2 regions of the Rhizobium cerradonense genome follow, and region 1 is predicted to be linked to the other one. Evidence: predicted binding sites of a transcription regulator. Region 1 holds the regulator's gene; the other holds the start of a gene.

Region 1 (7,432 bases):
AGGCAACGGAAAAACCGACCATTCGCAGGCCGCCGGCGCAGATCACCATTTTCGTGCGCAAACAGCTCCAGCCCTTCGAACTCGGCGACCGCATTCAGGGTAGAGCGCGGTTGACGCCGCCGGCCGGACCTGCCTTGCCCGGCCTCAACGATTTCGCCTTCAGCGCCTATTTCGATGGCACCGGCGCGAATGGCTTTGCCTATGGAACGCCGACACTATTGTCACCGACTAGTGATGTAGTTCAGGGATCGGTCCTCGACAAGGCGGATATCTGGCTTGCCGGTTTGCGCAGCCATATCGGCGATAGAATCAGGACGCTTTTGCCCGGAGACACCGGCGCCTTTGCGGCTTCGCTTGTCACCGATGAGAGACGAGCGATCTCAGACGACACGACCGAAGCGCTGCGGACCTCGGGTCTTGCGCATATCATCGCCATCTCCGGCCTAAACATGGCGCTCTCCGCGGGCATCTTTTATGTCGGTTTACGCTATGCCCTCAGTCTGTTTTTCGGCGTGGCACAGGCTTGGCCAACGAAGAAGATTGCGGCCTTCGGCGCGCTGGTCACAGTGACGGCTTATTACCTCATTTCCGGCTTCGGGGTATCCGCGGAGCGTGCCTTCATCATGATGGCGATCATGCTGATCGCCGTGCTCTTCGACCGGCCATCCATCAGCCTGCGCAACGTGGCGCTATCGGCGATAGTCATTCTCATACTGTCGCCTTCGCAGGCGCTCGGACCAAGTTTTCAGATGTCTTACGCCGCGACCCTGGCGTTGGTGTCCGGCTATTCGCTCTGGGCGAGGAGGCCGCATCGGGAGAGCGTTCTCTCCCGGTTCCGGGTCATGCGTCCGCTGCTCTTCGTTTCCCGTTTCTTCGGAAGCATATTGTCGACCTCTTTTATAGGCGGCGCATCGACGGCAATCTTCTCGATAGAACATTTTCACCGGTTGGCGACATATGGCCTCGTTGCCAATCTGGCGGCTATGCCGGTCGTCTCCTTTGTCGTCATGCCGTTTGGCATGGCGGCGACGCTACTGATGCCATTTGGCGTTGATGCCCCTTTCTGGCAGATAACCGGCTGGGGACTTGATGTCGTCATCGTCATTGCCAAAACGGTTGCCGCCTGGGGCGGTAATATTCCCTTCGGCCGGCTGCCGGTCTGGCTGTTCCCGACGGTCATAGCCGGCTTCTTGCTGATGACCTTGCTGAGAACATGGCTGCGACATGCAGGTGCGCTCTTGATCACCGGTTCGGTCGCAGTCGTGGCGCTCGGCCCCGGTGTCCTGAAGCCTGATCTCATGATCTCCGAGGACGGCACGCTGGTCGCCTTGTTGCGCAACGGTGCGCTGACGACAAACCGCGAAAAACCGCCGGATTTCATCTTCGAGCAGTGGCAAAGAGCATTGGCGATCACCGAGCAGCAACCGCCAACGATGCTTCCGCCGGATAGTCAGCTCCCCAAAATCAGCAAATCAGACAAGCATCGTCGCCTGAATTCCGAAGAACAGAGCACCGTTCGAAAGGCGATGGATGCGGCATTAGACGCGGCCGGGCCGGGCGGTTTCGCCTGCCAAAAAGGTGCATGGTGCGTGGCAATGCTGGATAATGGCGACATGCTTGTCACCATTGAAGATGCCGCCTATCTCGCTCCGGCCTGCGACACGGCCAATATCGTCATCACCTCCGTACGGCTGCGTCTTGATCGCTGCCGCTCTGGCGCCACGCTCTTCACAGGTGCAACATTGCGCCGCACAGGGTCCATCGAAATGAGCCTTAGCACCGATAAACCGATAATGACGGCAGCGTTTGAAAACCTTTCGCGGCCATGGAGCCTGCATCGCTCCTACGACTGGCGAACAGACACTTTTGGCGCGCCGCTCAAGCCGGCGTCACCGGTCAGTGATAGCGGCGAATGAGACCGACGAGCTTGCCTTGTACCTTCACTCGATCCGGCCCGAAGATGCGGGTTTCGTAAGCAGGGTTTGCCGCTTCAAGCGCGATCGAGGCTCCCTTGCGGCGGAAGCGCTTCAATGTCGCCTCTTCATCATCGACGAGAGCGACGACGATGTCGCCGGGATTGGCGGTCGTGGCGTTGCGGATGATGACGGTATCGCCATCAAAGATGCCGGCATCGATCATCGAGTCGCCCTTGACCTCCAGCGCATAATGCTCGCCGGAGCCGAGCATGTCGGCGGGAACGGTGATGTCGTGAGTATTGTTCTGGATGGCCGAGATCGGAACGCCGGCGGCAATGCGGCCCATGACGGGTACCGAAACCGAACTGTTGTTGTCCTCACTCACCGGCTTTGCGGGTGCGGGCGGCGGCACAAGTTGCGGCTTGCCAAGGCTACCCTCGATGACGCTTGGCGAAAAGCCGCGGCGAGGCTGCAGGCTCGGGCTATAGGCCTCCGGCAGCTTGATGACCTCCAGCGCTCGGGCTCGGTTCGGCAGGCGACGGATGAAGCCGCGCTCTTCCAAAGCCGTGATGAGACGGTGAATACCGGATTTGGACGCAAGGTCCAGCGCATCCTTCATCTCGTCGAAAGATGGCGGAACACCGGACTCCTTCATTCGTTCGTGAATGAAGAGAAGCAGTTCCTGCTGCTTGCGCGTCAACATCGTTTTGAACCTCGGGACTGAGAAGGTGTCGTGAAACAAATCCAGAACGGACACTATATGTTCCATATGTGTTCCGCAAGCCCTTAAATTTCGGTGAACATTTTGTAGGTGCATCAAATAAATGGGGAACATAACAGGTCCCGGGCAGATGATTTTTTCCCGGCACCTTCAAACTAAATAGCAGAAATATATGCGGAATCGGGCGAAGCAAAATTTCGGACGATCCCAAAACTGATTATCTCCAAGGCGGCGAAAAGCCATGTTCTTCGTTCTATAAGCTCTTTGGAGGACGACACTCTCCGAACCATGGAGAGCAAGCTATGGATCTGACTGGGAATCCGGATTTCTGAGGGGCCGGGATTGGTGCCATCCGTAGTAATATTCGACGGGATATCAATAGGTTGAACTTTTCCTCGAACTCCCGTGCCGGTGCTCGAGCAAGGTACGGTCGTTGGCGATCTGCCTTAGCATGCTGCGCCCGGCCAGAATCATCTCGACGAGAAAGGCCACAAAGGCGCCCATGAGTGCGAAGACGGCAAGCCCAAAGAGCCAGAGCAGCAATTGCTCGCGAAACTGCTGGCGAATCGCACCGCCCATGAGGCCGAGCGTCGCAAGGCATGTGAACACGCCCGATGTCGTGCCGAGCAGAACTGCGATCTCCAGCGCCAATGTTCGCCGCCGCAGATAGTAGAGCTGCAGCAACCGTGTTTCATCCGGGTCCTCAGAGGTCACCCGTTCGAAAAGGCTGTTGACCCGGTCGGAGACGCGGGCGAGCCTGGCCGAAAAGACATTGAGGCACCCGGCAGTGCCCGCCAGCAGAAAGACCGCTGTCAGCGCTATCTGAATAACGTGCGCGGCAATAGACGTCAGATGGTCGTTCAGCACATTGGATCTCCTTTCTGTCCAACGTCATCCGGTATCCGCCCCAGAGGTGTCGCCTTGCCAAAGAAGCGCGCGGAGATGAGGCTGGTTACTGATCTCGCGCGAACGTTCAGGTCGGCGGCGCTGCCGATTGCGTCATTTGCTCAGCGATCTTCTTTCTCTGCAGTGTCATGGCTGCGATCGCGGCATCGGATTTTTCCTCGCCACCCACCTGCACTGTCGGCTGAGCGAAGTCGATGCCGTTTTCCATGAATGCGTCGCGGATCATGGTATAGGCCTGGCGCCGTATGTAGGTTTGCCGACCGGGGAGGGCGGTAAAGGCAAAACTCAGTTCGATACCGAAGTCGCCAATTTGCTCCACCCCCTTCATTTTCAGGGTTTCAAGAATCTGCGGTCCGATTTCCGGATCTTCTTTCAACTGCTCTCCGATTTGCTTGACGATCCTTTTCGCCTTGGTGACGTCGGTATTGAACGGAACCCGTAGCAGGAATTTATCGATCGCCCAGTCGCGGCTCATGTTCTGAACGGCGCCGAGTTCGCCGAAGGGAACTGTGAACACCGGACCATGATGATGTCGAAGCCTGACGGAACGCAGGCTGAAAGATTCCACGGTTCCCTTGTAGCTGCCGCTTTGAACGTATTCGCCGACGCGGAAGGCATCGTCCATCAGGTAGAAAATGCCGCTGACGATATCCTTGACGAGCGTTTGCGAGCCGAAGCCGATCGCCACGCCGAATATGCCGGCCCCCGCAATCAACGGCCCGATCTGCACGCCCATTTCGGACAGCACGGTGAGGACGGCGGCTGCGATAACGATGGCTGCCAGCGCGTTGCGGAAGATCGGCAACAGGGTGCGAAGGCGGCCCGCGCGCGCGGCTTCCGCCGATGGCGAGGAGGCACTGCTGTCGGCGGCGCTCAATTTCTCGTCAATGAATGCCCTCGACAATTGCCAGCAGAGATCGGCCAAAATCAGAACGACGACGCTCTTCAGCGCACCGCGAACAGCGGCGTCGATCGCCGGATTTTCTCGTGCGAGGATGTTGGGATCATAGTGCCAGACGACGGTAATCCAGGCGACCGCGGCTACGATGACGAGCGCGCGCGCACCGCGGACGGCCAGCACCATGCGCGCACTGTTCTTGTTGTCACTAGGCCAGCGTCCCTTTGCGAATGCTTCGGCCGTCCGTCCGACGGCAGTCAATAGCCCCGGAAGAACAACGACATAGATGCCAAGCCAGAAAAGGCCGACGAAGTTGGCCACCCAAAGAAGCCAGAGGCAGGCAACGTAGAGTGAATAAAGGATGTTCATAAGCGTTAACTGTCGGGCAGCGGTTTCCTTGGCCGGTCGCCGCCACACGGCTTCGAGCGTGATCAGCAATAGGAGAATGGAGAACCCGTGGGAGACGACGGTGCCGACATCTCCGTCGATGGAGAGCGGTCTGGTCAGCGACGTCGTGGCGCCGGCTATCGCCAAAACGGCAATGAAGAGACAAGCCCTGCGATAGCCGAAGGCCGACAGAGAGCCCGCGTCCATCGATAGTCTGCAGACGGCAAATGCGAGGCGAGCGGCAATGAATGCCGTCAGATAAAACAGGATCACCACATGCAGTAGCGGCGGCCAGTCTATGGCTAGGAAAATGGCGGAGCTGACGAGGGTGAAAGTGATCCACGGTCCTAATTCTCCGATCGTATGTGCGACAAGAGGATTTGGAAACTGGGCTTTCAGGACGGTTTTCTTGAAAAACCATTCCGCAGCGAGACCGACGCAGACCAATGCGGCGAACATGACGACGGCAGGCGCAAAGCCGTTGTTCCTTGCCTGCTCACGCACCCTACTCGCTGCAGCGGCGAGCTGCCCCGGTACATTGGGAATCGCCGACCGCAGCGCCTTATATCGGGCGCGAGCGCGGGCCTCTCCGGTTTCGACCAGCGTCGCCGTCGCCGAAGGTGCCGGCTGTTGCTCGGCTGCTTGCCGCTTTTCCAGCCATTGGCGCAGCTCCGGATCATTCATCAGACGCAGCAATTCCGATAGCTTTGCAGGCGGTGCTGTGGGGGCCGTTTCGGGGGTCTGCGCGTGGCACAGTTGCGGCGCAATAGCCGTGAAAACAAGGATAAGTGCAACGGCGACCAAGCCGCTGGGCATAAGGGAAATCAAGCGGGCGACAGAATTCGTGAACCTTCGGACGTGCCCCACCAAGGCCAGACAAAGAGAAGCCGTCAAATGTAAGACCGGGCGTATGGGCGCCCCCTCGACGAGCATCAAGCGCATGTCTCCCCCAAGCACCCGACAATCAGATTGAGTACTGCTGCAAAGATAGAAGTAACGACAGGCCGCTCTTCTGCCTTTCCGAGATCGGATGGTGAATTGCGTTGCCGTTGGACAATCCGAACTGAAGAATGCGCGTCTTCGTCTTGCTGCCGGGAAACGGACCTTTCGGCGCTATCCTCACCCGTATCACTTACCTGTTGCCGCGCTACAGATCATTTATTGCAGTATGATGCGGATATTGCTCGAATTATTGCCCTCTCACAAGGGAGAGTTTGGTGCCAGCACATATATAATTCGGCTAGTTCGCGTGCGGATTTTTGCGGGAGCGCTCTTCTGTCGTCTGCTCCGACGCTTTGATCTTGAATTGAGCGGCAGATGGGCGCAAACCTGCCGACGAATGAAGGGGGAGACCATGACCTCATCGCCGCATCCGCTGGATCATCTCGTTCTGCCGACGGTCAATATCGCCTTGGCGCGGGAGCGGCTGGGCAAGCTTGGTTTCACCGTAGCGTCCGATGCCCGACATCCCTTCGGCACGGAGAATGCCTGCGTTTTCTTTGCTGACAGGACCTATCTGGAGCCCTTGGGTGTTGCATCGCAGGAGCAGTGCGAGGCGAGCGTGGGGGAGGGCAATGTTTTCGTCGCCCGCGACCAAGCCTACCGTTTTCGCATCGGCGATGAGGGGTTTTCGGCCGTCGTTTTCGGCACGGACGATGCGGTCGCCGATGACGAACGATTCCGGGTCAACACCATATCAGCCGGAAACATGCTGGATTTTGCCCGGCCGATGCGTATGCCGGATGGCTCGGAGGTGACGGCAGGTTTCCGTCTTGCTTTCGCAGCCGATTTGCGTTCGCCGGATTTCTTCACCTTCTGCTGCCAGCGCATCAATCCATTGCCGGCCGATCGCGGCGCCCTGGAGCGGCATGCCAATGGCGTGACCGGCATAGCAAGGGTTGCCGTCTCGGCGCCGAAGCCGGCTGCGTACCGTGGCTTTTTCGAGCAGGTCGTCGATAGGCCAAAGATATCGGATCATTCCTTCGGCCTGACGATCCACGCGGCCAATACCGGGATCGAGGTTCTGACCCCAGAAGGCATGGAAGCCTTCTACGATCTATCCTTGTCGGGGGACGATCCCGGCCTTCGCGCACGGGCAATCCTTTTCAAGACGCGCGATCTTTCCGTGACATCGTCGCATTTGGCTGCTAACGGCGTCACATATACGCGTAAGAACAATCGTATTTTGGCAAAGCCCGCCCCCGGACAGGGCGCGTTGTTCGCCTTCGAGGAGATAGCATGAGCACCAATTCCGAAGTGATCGTCGGCGAGGGCGCATCCAAGGTTCTGTTTTCCAATAGCGCCAAGCTGTCGCTGATCGCCGGCCCCTGCCAGATGGAAAGCCGCGATCATGCCTTCATGATCGCCGGCGTGTTGAAGGAACTCTGCGATAAGCTCGGTATCGGTCTTGTCTACAAGTCGTCCTTCGACAAGGCGAACCGCACGTCGCTCTCTGGCAAGCGCGGCATCGGGCTGGAAAAGGCATTGGAGGTCTTTGCCGATCTCAAGAAGGAATATGGCTTTCCAGTCTTGACCGACATCCATACGGAAGAACAGTGCGCCATTGTCGCCAAGACGGTCGATATTCTGCAAATCCCGGCCTTT
Region 2 (7,432 bases), on a different contig from region 1:
GTTAAGGGCAAGGTCAAGGAGCAGTGGGGTAAGCTTACCGACGACGACCTTGATCAAATCGCCGGCAAGCGAGATCAGCTCGAAGGTAAGATCCAGGAGCGCTACGGCCTTGCAAGGGACCGCGCCAAATCCGACGTGGACGATTGGTATGGCCGTCAGACCTGGTAAGAAGTTGAACGGGCCGGCCTAGCCGGTCCTTTCGCGAGGATCGCGACTTAGCTCAAAGGCCATCTCGTGATCACTGAAAATCCCTACTCTTCACCTTCAGCCTCTCGATAAGCCGATCCGGCTCATAAATCTCCCGCACCTTCATGACAGCCCGCTCCCGCGAATCCGGACTGCCAGGCGTGCCATGCGCGAACTCATCCCCACGACCGGTCGGTAGCTTGAACGCCTCATCGCGATCGGCAAGACCGGACAGATCGCTAGTGAGATCGAAGAGCTGCTGGGCGACGAGATGCACGACCTCCCCTTCCCGCTGGATGCGGCCATTGATCGCCATCATCGAGGATCCAAGCACGATGCGCCGGCGCCGCTCGAACAGCGTCGGCCAGACGACGACATTGGCCGGTCCGGTCTCATCCTCGACGGTCAGGAACATCACGCCCTTGGCCGAACCCGGTTTCTGGCGCACGAGCACGAAACCCGCCGCCATCAACCAGCGGCCGTCCCGAGATGACATCGCCTGCTGGCAGGTGACGATATTGCGGGCGGTGAGATCCCGGCGCAGGAAGGCCAGCGGATGCTGGCGAAGGGTAAGCCCGGTATGGCTATAATCCTGGATGACGTTATGTCCTTCGGTCATCTGGCGGAGCTGGACTTCCGGCTCCCGCTGCTCGGCGATCGTTTTCTGCTCACGCTCGGCGGCCGCGGCAAACAGCGGCAAGGGCTCGTCGCGCAGCGCTTTGATCGCCCAGAGCGCATCGCGGCGCTGCAGATTGAGGGACGGCAGAAACGCGTCCGCCTCGGCAAGTTCGACCAGGGATGCCGCCGGCACGCCCGACCGACGCCAGAGATCATCGACGCTCTCGAATGGCTGGTCGGCCCGCGCTGCGATGATGCGGGCTGCATCGACTTGAGCGAGACCATAGACCATGCGCATGCCGAGGCGCACGGCATGACGGTCGCTGCCTTCGACCGGCTCCAGCGTGCAGTCCCAACGCGAGCGATTGACGCAGACGGGCCGGACCTCGACACTATGCTTGCGGGCATCGCCGACGATCTGCGCCGGCGCATAAAAACCCATGGGCTGTGAGTTCAGGAGGGCCGCGCAGAAGGCGTCGGGATAATGGCATTTCACATAAGCTGAGGCATAGGCGATCAGGGCGAAGCTGGCGGCATGGCTTTCCGGAAAGCCATAGGAGCCAAAGCCTTCGAGCTGCGAAAAGGTCTTTTCGGCAAATTCCGGCGTATAGCCGTTCCGGACCATGCCGGAGACGAGCTTTTCCTTGAACTTCGAGACACCGCCGGTGAACTTGAAGGTCGCCATGGATTTGCGCAGCTGATCGGCCTCGCCGCCGGTAAAGCCCGCGCAGACCATCGCCACCTTCATGGCGCTCTCCTGGAAGAGCGGCACGCCAAGGGTCTTGCCGAGAACGGCCTCTAACTCGGGGGTCGGATACTCCACAGCTTCCTTGCCCTCGCGCCGGCGCAGATAGGGATGGACCATGTCGCCCTGGATCGGACCGGGCCGGACGATCGCGACCTGGATGACGAGATCATAGAAGGTGCGCGGCTTCATCCTGGGCAGCATCGACATCTGGGCGCGAGATTCGATCTGGAAGGTGCCGAGCGTGTCGGCCTTGCGGATCATCGCATAGGTCGCAGGATCTTCCTGAGGGATTTGAGTGAGATCGAGATCCAGATGCTTGTGGTCGTGGATCAAGGCGAACGCCTTGCTCATGCAGGTGAGCATGCCGAGCGCCAGCACATCAACCTTCATGAACTTCAATGCCTCGACATCGTCCTTGTCCCATTCGATCACCTGCCGGTCGGCCATGGATGCCGGCTCGATCGGCACGAGATCGTCGAGCCGGTCGTGGGTGAGCACGAAACCGCCGGGATGCTGGCCGAGATGGCGCGGCGCGCCCATCAACTGCTGCGCCAGCGTCAAGGTCAGCGCAAGCCGGCGATCCCCCGGATTGAGGTTGAGCTCGCGAAGCCCACGATCGGTCACCAGCTCCTCAGACCACGACCACATGCCCGAGGACAGCGACTTGATCACGTCCTCGGGCAGGCCGAGCGCCTTGCCGACATCGCGGATCGCCCCTTTTGCGCGGTAGCGCGTCACCGTCGCGCAGAGAGCCGCCTTGTGATGGCCATAGGTCTTGTAAATCCACTGGATCACCTCCTCGCGCCGCTCGTGCTCGAAATCGACATCGATGTCGGGTGGCTCGTCGCGCTCCTGGCTGACGAAACGCTCGAAGAGCAGATTGTTGGTCTCGGGATCGATGGAGGTAATGCCGAGGATATAGCAGACGGCCGAGTTGGCCGCCGATCCTCGCCCCTGGCAGAGGATACCCTGCGAACGAGCATGGCGGACGATCGAAAACACTGTCAGGAAATAGGGGGCGTAGTTCATGGTGCGGATGAGATCGAGCTCGTGCCGGATCACCTTCAGCACCGATGGCGGCAAGCCCTCGGGATAGCGGTTCGGAATGCACTCCCAGACATAATGCTCCAGGGATTGCTGAGCATTCTTGCCGGGTACGATCGCCTCCTCCGGATATTGGTAGGTTAGTTCCTCTAGCGAGAACCTGCAGCGCTCGACGATCTCGAGCGTGCGGGCGAGTGCTTCGGGATAGCGCGGAAAGAGACGCGCCATTTCTTCCGGAGGTTTGAGATAGCGATCGGCATGCCGCTCGCGTTCGAAGCCGATATCGTCGATGGTGGTGTTGTTGCGAATGCAGGTAACGATATCCTGCAGCTGCCGGCGTGACGGCTCATGGAAGAGGACGTCATTGGTAACGACGGTTCGAACCTTGAAGCGTGCTGCAAGATTGGAGAGCTCATGCAGCCGCAGCTGGTCATTCGGCCGCCGGCGCAGGCAGAGCGACAGATGGGCGCGATCGCCGAAGATTTCTGCCATTTTTCGAAGCTGTAAGGCACATGTCTCGTCGGCGAGATCCGGCACCAGAATGCCGATTAGGCCCTCGGCATAAAGAGCGACGTCTTCGAGATGCAGGATGCAGTTGGCCTTGCCGCCGCGGCTCTTGCCGAGGGTCAGCAGCCTGGTGAGGCGGGAATAGGCGACGCGATCGGTGGGATAGACGAGGATCGACATGCCATCGGCCAGATCGAGGCGACAGCCGACGACAAGCCGCAGGCCCGTTGCCCGCGAAGCTTCGAGCGCCCGGACGATCCCGGCCAGCGAATTGCGGTCGACGATCCCGAGCGCGCTGATGCCCAGCGCCTTGGCCGTCCGGAACAGCTCGTCGGCCGACGACGCGCCGCGCAGGAAGGAAAAATGACTAGTGACCTGCAGCTCGGCGTAGCTCATGCGAAGATCCCATGGCAAAACCAGCGATGTGAGCCCGTGGCCGCATCGACACCATCACCGGAGCGGAAGATCCACAGCCGCTCGCCGGTCTCGTCCTCGATCACGAAATAATCCCGGACCGCATCGAATTCGGAATTTTTGGTCCACCATTCCCCGAAAATGCGCTCCGGCCCATCGGCGCGTCTGACCCGCCGGCGCTTGCCGCGCCAGGTGACGGAGACGGGCGGATGATCCGGCAGCAGCGCGATGACGTCGATCGGTTCCGGCCGCGCCATGAGCCGCACCGGCCGCGGCCAGTGATGCACCCAGGTTTCCGTGACGTCTTCAGCTGCCGCCGAGATCCGCCGGACGCTGCGCTCGGGGACATCGGATGCGACCGGCGCGATGCGATAGACGCGCTGTCCGCGATTGCCGAAGGTATCGATCAGTGGCGTGATGTCCTGATCTTTCTCGTCGACCAAAGACGATCGCTGCTCCTCGGCAAGCGGTTCAGTCATGACGGCAATGAGCGTCAGCTTCTCGATGCCGAAGCCGGGCTCGATCTTTTCCGTTCGATCGCGAAACAGCTTTGTCAGCCAGGCGACATCGCGGGCCGGTTTGGCGGTGCCGGCACGGATCGCCTGCCTGCTGCCATCAACCTTTTCGACGATGAGGTCGGTGCGGCGAACACCGAGCCCCTTGCGCTGCAGTTCCGCGACCAGCCGGACGAGGAGACGGCCGACATATTTGTCGATCGTCTCGGCAGCACCAATCGGTTCGGCAAAGGCTCTGACGACCTCGATCCAGTCCGGCGCCCGGATCGGATCGATCGGTTCGGCTATCCGGCCGAACATCTGGTCGAGGCGTCGGCCGATCTCGGGACCGAAGCGCAACGCCAGCGGCGCCCGCGGCGTTGCCGATAGTTCCCCGATGGTCTTGAAACCGAGCGTGCGGAGACTGGTGACGATTTCCGGCGATAGCCGCAGCAGCGAGATCGGCAGCCGTTCGACGGCGCGAGCGGTCTCTCCAGCGGGAATGATGACGACCTCGCGACGGGTGGCGCGGGCACAGGCATGGGCCGCACCCCATGTATCGGCGATCGCGGCATGGACGGTCAGCCCCCTCGCCCGGAAGCGGTTGACGATGCCGGTCAGCATGGGAGCCTCGCCGCCCTGCAGGTGATCGGCGCCTTCCGTATCCATGACGATACCGTCCGTGCCGTCGACGGCGACGATCGGGGAATATTGCGTGAGGGCCCAGAGCGCGATCCGCTCGAGTGCTTCCGCATCGGCAGTTGGATCCGCATCGACGAACTGCAGATCCTGCACCATGGCCTGCGCCTTGGCGGCCGGCATGCCAACCCGAATACCGCATGCCTTAGCCTTTGCATCGGCCGCGGATACAAAACGCTTGGAGCCGCTCCTGGCAATCAGCAGCAGCGGCCTGTCAGGCGATAATTCTGCTTTCTGATCCATCCGCCTGATCCGCTCGATCGGCAGGTCCGGCAGATAGATGGATACGACCCGTGGCATCGCACGCTCCCACGATAAACTCAGCGCACTCACCCGCCTTCACTCTCATCAGTTCGAGCAGCCATCGCGGCCGCCCGACACCTGGAACCGGCAAGTCCTCCGATGGCAGGACGCTCACCCGCCACCTGGTCGTCGACGCCGTCGGCTGCCCGAAATCCGAGGCCTCCACCTGCCTCCGCCAACGCCGGACCACGAGGCCCATCGTGCCGGTCTTTTCCGCCGCCAGCTGCAGGCGGCGGGAGGAAACCATCGGCAGCCGCACGACCTCGCCGACGACGGCGCCAAGGCCACCGAAGGCCAGCGCCTCTTCCATGGAGGCGAGAACGTCCTCCTCGCGGTCGGCCTCGACGAAGATGACACGATCCGGGTGCAGGCCGGCCTGCGCCAATGCCGGAAAGAACAGATCCGGCCTTGTCAGGCACCAGACGATCTTGCCCCTGGTGCGCGCGGCAATGCCGGCGACAAAGAGGGCCGCGGCGGCACCATCGACGACCCCTACCCTGCCGCCTGCGAATTCGTGCACGGCGCCATAGGCAAGGCCTCCACCCGGCAGCACCGCATCGATCTCAGCCACACCGAAGGCCAGACAGCCGCTCCTCCTGCCCGCGTTCCCTTGCAGTAACGCAATGCGGTCCTTCAGATCGGATATCACCCTGTTACGGGCAGCAGTCATCATTCACGTCCTTTACAAGGTCGCGTTGGTATCGACGTCATGTCGGTCAAGTGTATATGTTCACTAAATGTTCCATGTCGGTTTGCAAGTCAAGCAACCCGAAATAGGAATATTATCCCTCTATTTTAGTGGACTTTAAGATTCGCATTGGGAATCATGGACATGACTTCGGCGGGGCACGGACGAAGCTTTGGAAAAAGTTTCGAAGCTACTCCGCCGATCGCCGCCGATTGGCATTCCGGCGCTTCGTCGGCTACCATATCAGCCTGCTTCAAGGGAGATGGAGCGTGTGCAACTTATACCGCATGGAAGACAAGGACTGGGTGAACAAGTGGGCTCAGGATGCCGAGAGCCTGATCAACCTGATGCCGGCCTATCAGATGAACCCGGACCAGATGGGACCGATCTTCCGCAACACCGCGGACGGGAAAAAGCAGCTCGTCCATGCCCGCTGGGGTCTTCCCTCCCCGCGGTTCGCCCTTGAGAAACTGGCGCAGGCCAAGGCCGAGAAGCTGCGGGCCAAGGGCAAGGACTTTGACTTCGACCAGCTGCTGCGCGAGCAGGTCGACCGCGGCGTCACCAATGTCCGCAATCTGAAGCTTGCCCACTGGCGGCGCTGGTTCGGCATTGAGAACCGCTGCCTTGTCCCCGTCACCAGCTTCGCCGAGCCCGATCCGGCAAGCCAGGAGGCAGGCGGCAATGTGCCGAATGCTTGGTTTGCACGAGACGAAAGCAAGCCGCTGATGTTTTTTGCCGGCATTCATGTTCCGCAATGGACCTCCGTGCGCAAGGTCAAGGACGGGTTCACGACCGACGATCTCTATGGGTTCCTGACGACCAATGCGAACAATCTGGTCAAACCGATCCACGACAAAGCCATGCCAGTGCTCCTGCTGACCAGGGAAGAAACCGATATCTGGATGACAGCGCCTTGGGATGAAGCGAAGGATCTTGCACGGCCATTGCCGGATGATGCGCTGATCGTCGCGTCTCAGGAGCCCTATGGATCGACCATCGTTACCAAGGAAGGCGAGCTGGTCAGCCCATCCGACTTGCTATAACGGCGGCGTTTCAGCGGCTCAATGAACAGACAGCTGCTCGGATAAGAGGAGTTCATGCACGGCCGCATCCACGATCTCCGTCAGTCTCCGCCAACCGTAGAGGTTCCGCTCGCTCACCCGTTCCTGGATCGCGGCCAGCATCCAACCGGCTGCAGAGCTTTCGCCACCTCCGTACGTGCCAGTAGACGATCACGCAGTTCGAGCGAAGTTCTCTCCTAGCCCTTTATTCGCAATATTCCGTGGGTATAGCTCGCCGGACCTATCGAAAGCTTCTCATCCGCTGAAAGACACCTTAGATTCGCGCTGATCATTTTCGTCGGATGGGCCATGACCTCTCAGCTGGACATGTTTTCGGAGAATCCGCAGTCCGTTCGCAGAACGTTAGCGCCAAGCCTGCGTGCTCGGCAGGACGGCTCCGCTCCCGACGAAGCCGAGATGGTGCGGATCCTGCAAGCAACCGGCCGCTACCAGATTCTGAGAAAGCTCGAAGCTCGCTCGATCGCCGCCAGTCCAAGGCCTGGCTATCCGCTCCGGGGCGTCATCCTTGATACCGAGACGACCGGGCTTGATGCGAGAAAGGACGAGATCATCGAAATCGGCCTGATCGCCTTCAGCTTCAATGAGGACGGCGAGATCGGCGATGTCACCGGCATCTATGGCGGGTTGCAGCAACCGAGCATCCCGATCC

The links. The regulator LexA, encoded in region 1, represses DNA repair genes until DNA is damaged. The targets are predictions, from matches to a motif close to TGTTCNNNNTGTGTTCNG.
Region 2: PH547_RS27525 (ImuA family protein) is a predicted target of LexA. The motif match lies at 5,741-5,758, and genes of this name have one in related genera.

Annotation. Positions count from the first base shown of each region.
Region 1 covers NZ_JAQJCK010000001.1:177,821-185,252, forward strand. Annotated here, with positions in the region: gene PH547_RS00945 (ComEC/Rec2 family competence protein) at 1-1,916, shown strand, start outside; gene lexA (transcriptional repressor LexA) at 1,897-2,619, opposite strand; gene PH547_RS00955 (DUF2721 domain-containing protein) at 3,013-3,504, opposite strand; gene PH547_RS00960 (mechanosensitive ion channel family protein) at 3,611-5,644, opposite strand; gene PH547_RS00965 (VOC family protein) at 6,183-7,070, shown strand; gene kdsA (3-deoxy-8-phosphooctulonate synthase) at 7,067-7,432, shown strand, end outside.
Region 2 covers NZ_JAQJCK010000017.1:108,160-115,591, reverse strand. Annotated here, with positions in the region: gene PH547_RS27540 (CsbD family protein) at 1-168, shown strand, start outside; gene PH547_RS27535 (error-prone DNA polymerase) at 239-3,499, opposite strand; gene PH547_RS27530 (Y-family DNA polymerase) at 3,496-5,010, opposite strand; gene PH547_RS27525 (ImuA family protein) at 4,925-5,683, opposite strand; gene PH547_RS27520 (SOS response-associated peptidase) at 5,971-6,744, shown strand; gene PH547_RS27515 (3'-5' exonuclease) at 7,072-7,432, shown strand, end outside.